One region of the Sinobaca sp. TMA16-18 genome, then DNA from elsewhere that is predicted to be linked to it. Evidence: a T-box and tRNA genes for the amino acid it is inferred to sense, from the RefSeq annotation. Region 1 holds a T-box; the other holds one or more tRNA genes.
The links. A T-box is a leader RNA that pairs with one kind of tRNA and senses whether it is charged. The one in region 1 lies ahead of ileS (isoleucine--tRNA ligase), so its partner is inferred to be a tRNA-Ile.

Region 1 (2,395 bases):
TCCTTGATAGACGCAAACCACTGGGAAGTCGCCCGGAAAATAACCGGTTTTTTCGTGCGCCAGTCATGAGGATAGGAGTGCTTTACAAAATTCAGTTTTTCCAGGGCATTTAATTCATCAAGCTTCTGGGTAATCTGTTTGTTTGCCTCATCATAAAACAGGCCTTCAAAACCAGGTGCTTCTTCCGTGAAATACCCTTTATCGTCAACAGGACAGAGCACTTCCAGGCCATACTGCTGGCCTACAATATAGTCATCTTCCCCGTGGCCGGGTGCTGTGTGAACACAGCCTGTACCGGCATCCAAGGTAACGTGATCCCCTAAAATAACGAGAGAATCCCTGCCATAGATAGGGTGGCTCGTCATCACGTGCTCCAGTTCTTCCCCTTTAAAGGTGCGAAGTGTTTCCGCTTCATCCCATTCCAGCTCGGTCTTTAGCTGCTCCAACAGACCTTCCGCTACAATATATTTTGTACCGTTTTGTTTTACCGTTGCATACGTCAGCTCTGGATGAAGAGCGATCGCCAGGTTAGCCGGGATCGTCCATGGAGTTGTTGTCCAGATAAGAAATTTCTCATCCCCATCCAAAACATTTTTACCGTCTTTTACGTCAAATGTCACGTAGATAGAAGGTGATTTTTTATCATGATACTCAATTTCCGCTTCTGCCAGAGCTGATTCGGAAGAAGGCGACCAGTAGACCGGCTTTTTGCCTTTATAGATATAGCCGCGCTTGGCCATTTCTCCAAATACTTTAATCTGCTGGGCTTCATAATCATTTGTAAGAGTGATATACGGATTATCCCAGTCTCCGCGGACACCGAGTCTTTTAAACTGTTCACGCTGACGGTCCACCTGCTTTAATGCATACTCTTCGCAGGCCTGGCGGAATTCAGCCACTGACATTTTTTTTCGGTTCACTTTTTTATTTTTTGTCAGCGCTGTCTCAATAGGAAGGCCGTGGGTATCCCAGCCTGGCACGTAAGGTGCATGAAACCCGGACATCGATTTATAACGGACGATAAAATCTTTTAATACTTTATTTAAAGCGTGCCCCATATGGATATCCCCATTAGCGTATGGAGGGCCGTCATGCAGAACAAACAGCGGACGTCCGGCTGTGCGTTCCTGCACTTTTTGGTACATGTTTTCGCTTTCCCATTCTTTTTGTCTTTCCGGTTCCCGGTTCGGCAGGTTGCCGCGCATCGGAAAATCCGTTTTCGGCATGAGCAGTGTTTCTTTGTAACTCATTTCATTTTTCCCCCATTCATTTAATTGTGCAGTTTTTTTCAGTCGTTTTGTTTTACAAATACTTCCTTTACGCATACAAAAAAGCCCTCTCGATCCGATAGGGACGAGAAGGCTCGCGGTACCACCCTAATAGCTGCACACACAGCCACTTTGGGTTTGTATAACGGTAAACAACCGCCGGTACCTACTATATTTCAGTATCGGAACTACAGGGTGATGTCTTTATCTGCCGTTGTACTGTGCTCCCACCATGTCACAGCTCGCTGTTCAGACGGCGTACAATAAAGTATGTCCCTGTCTTCGTTTTTTTATATGTTGTGTAAAAAGTATAATTCAGAAAATACGGTTAGTCAATATTTCACTCCGTCCCGGCTGCAGGCGATTCATTTGTGATGTCTTCCCATTCTTCGCTATGTAAGAGATTCATCTGGGCTTCGACCAGCATTTTAAACCTCATCCGATAGACGCTGGCCTGCTTTTTTAACTCCTGCATTTCCAGTTCCATCTTTTTCGTACGGTTTAGGGCGTCATTAATCAGGCGGTCGGCGTTTTTTTCCGCTTCCTGAATAATCAGGTCGGATTCTTTATTGGAACTTTTTCTTACTTCTTCCGCTGTTTCCTGAGACACCATAATCGATTTATTCAGCGTATCTTCAATAGCGGAAAAATGCTCCACCCGCTCTTCAAGATCTTTAGCTTTTGTCTGCCATTCATCTTTTTCGCGGATCGCCGCTTCAAAATCTTTAATAACCTGGTCTAAAAATTCATTAACTTCATCTTCATCGTAACCACGAAAACCTTTGGTAAATTCTTTATTATGGATATCTAAAGGAGTAATAGGCACTGGCTTCACCTCTGCTGTTGTTTATTGGTCTTTCTTTTTTCCGTACCGCAAGCGGTAGCGTCCTTTTTTCGTTAATCCTTCGTCACTTAAAATTTTACGACGTCCCATTCCCCTGACCGAAATATAATCGCCGGGAGCGACCTGATAGGCCGGCTGGGTGATTGTTTTCCAGTTCACTTTCACTTTTTCCTTTTCAATGTAAGGAAGAGCTTTGCTTCTTGAAACGCTGTACATCTCTGCAATAAGAACGTCAAGCCGGAAAGAAGTAATAGTAGAACTTACTTCTTCCCAGCTTTCCTCT
Region 2 (2,395 bases), on a different contig from region 1:
AAAAAGCACATTCAATCGTCTAGGAAGATGACTTTTTCTGGTTTTTCTTGATGCCACTGCAATCCCTCTTTCTTTGATACGGACTCGTACGATTTGGATCTTTAGTGTCCGGGCGCGTACCCTGATTTTACCATACTCTACGTACGATAAAAAGAAAGCAGATGGTTCATCTTTTTCAAAAGAAAAGGTAATGACAAAAAAAGACACCGATTATCATTTATCGATAATCGGTGTCTGCTTTAACTTATTAAGGCTGTATTGCTGCATCCTGCAAAATAAATTAATTATTTAGCTTCTGAATAACGCTTTTCTACTTCATTCCAGTTAATGATGTTCCAGAATGCATCAATATATTCAGGACGACGGTTCTGGTATTTAAGGTAGTATGCATGCTCCCATACATCCAAACCTAAGATAGGCGTTTTGCCTTCCATGATTGGGGAATCCTGGTTAGCTGTGCTCATAATCTCAAGCTCTCCGCCGGATAGTACGAGCCATGCCCAGCCGGATCCAAAGCGGCCGGTTGCTGCAGCTGCGAACTCTTCCTGAAATTTCTCAAAGCTGCCAAACTTGCTTTCAATTGCACTTGCAAGATCTCCGCTTGGCTTGCCGCCGCCATCCGGGCTTAGGATCTGCCAGAAGAATGTATGGTTGGCATGGCCGCCGCCGTTATTTCTAACTGCTGTACGGATATTTTCAGGAATGGAATTAAGGTCTCTAATAAGGTCTTCTACATCTTTACCTGCAAGATCGTCATGACCTTCCAATGCTGCATTAAGTTTTGTTACGTAAGTGTTGTGATGCTTGTCGTGATGAATCTGCATCGTTGTTGCGTCTACATGAGGCTCTAGTGCGTTTTCTGCGTAAGGTAGTTTAGGTAATTCGTAATTTGACAATTAAATCTCCTCCTTGGAATGTAAACGTGTAATAAAAATCAAAGAATATAGCTTTCAGCTATACAACATAAATAAATGTAACAAAACAGTGACAAATTTACAATCAATATGCTGTTTCTGCCATTTATTTCTATTGTAGACACTAATCTCTATACCCAGCCCTATTATTCTTTAAACTAAAGAAAACACAAAAAAAGCACACAGATGTGTGCTTTGAATAATTGTAATGGTGGACCCTGTAGGACTCGAACCTACGACCGGACGGTTATGAGCCGTCTGCTCTAACCAACTGAGCTAAGGGTCCTTCACATGGGGCGGCTGATGGGAATCGAACCCACGAATGCCGGAACCACAATCCGGTGCGTTAACCACTTCGCCACAACCGCCATGTAAGTATTCTTTTTTTAATATGGTAGCGGCGGAGGGAGTCGAACCCCCGACCTCACGGGTATGAACCGTACGCTCTAGCCAGCTGAGCTACACCGCCATATGGCTCCACAGGCAGGATTCGAACCTGCGACCGATCGGTTAACAGCCGATAGCTCTACCACTGAGCTACTGTGGAATATCCTGTTACTATGTATAAACGTCTTCTAACAGCGACATTTATCATAATACCACGATAATAATAGAACGTCAATGCTTATTTTTTAACAACAGATCAGGTAAAAATAAGATATAGAAAGTAAATACCGTTTCCTACGAGCAGCACGCCTTTCAGCACAACACTCACTAGAAAACCAACCAAAGAACCGGTTCCAACCCGGCCCAGCTTCTGCCACGATTTTTCCCCGGAGATGATTTCACCAATAACCGCTCCTACAATTGCACCGATTAACACGCCTACAATTGGAATGATAAAGGGACCGACAATTAAACCAATGATACTTCCCCACGTGGCCGCTTTCGATCCACCGGTCCGTTCTATTCCATAATACTGCACCGCATAATCAATAATAAACAGCAGCGCTGCAATAATAATCTGGCTTATCCAGAACCAGGCGGTAAGCGTACCGAACCCTTCGGCTGCAGCAATCAAAACAACGGCTGCAATAAAGAAAATCCCGCCGGGAACAATCGGGTAAATTAATGCGATCAGGGCAAGTGCATAAGCCATAAAGGCCAGCGCATAAAAAATATAGTCCATTTTTTTCCTCCTTTTAAAAACGTCCGCTGCCTTTGAAAGGTCAGCGGACGAAATCATTTGGTTATATCATACGATATTAATCGCGTTCATGTAAAACGGCTTCAGCAATATTTACACTGTGATCGCCGATTCTTTCCAGGTTGCTGATAATATCTACAAAAACAATACCAGCTGATCCGGAGCAGCGACCTTCGTTCACACGTAAAATGTGCTTTTTACGAAGCTTACGTTCCATTTTATCGATTTGTTCCTCGAATTTGATAACCTCTCTGGCACTCTCATGTGCTTCTTCCATGTTGTCATTTTCCAGTGAACTAATGGCTTTCTGGAGAGTTTTAATCGTTAAGTCAAA

Region 2: it has a tRNA-Ile gene. The T-box ahead of ileS (isoleucine--tRNA ligase) is inferred to sense a tRNA for this amino acid. The anticodon was not compared.

The regions. Positions count from the first base shown of each region.
Region 1 covers NZ_JCAKFM010000001.1:266,375-268,769, forward strand. Annotated here, with positions in the region: gene ileS (isoleucine--tRNA ligase) at 1-1,250, opposite strand, end outside; T-box leader at 1,347-1,560, opposite strand; gene AC5W14_RS01380 (DivIVA domain-containing protein) at 1,609-2,094, opposite strand; gene AC5W14_RS01385 (YlmH family RNA-binding protein) at 2,116-2,395, opposite strand, start outside.
Region 2 covers NZ_JCAKFM010000003.1:267,786-270,180, forward strand. Annotated here, with positions in the region: gene AC5W14_RS07605 (peptidoglycan D,D-transpeptidase FtsI family protein) at 1-57, opposite strand, end outside; gene AC5W14_RS07610 (superoxide dismutase) at 285-896, opposite strand; tRNA gene AC5W14_RS07615 (tRNA-Ile) at 1,124-1,200, opposite strand; tRNA gene AC5W14_RS07620 (tRNA-His) at 1,207-1,282, opposite strand; tRNA gene AC5W14_RS07625 (tRNA-Met) at 1,307-1,383, opposite strand; tRNA gene AC5W14_RS07630 (tRNA-Asn) at 1,387-1,461, opposite strand; gene AC5W14_RS07635 (DUF456 domain-containing protein) at 1,558-2,043, opposite strand; gene AC5W14_RS07640 (Na/Pi cotransporter family protein) at 2,120-2,395, opposite strand, start outside.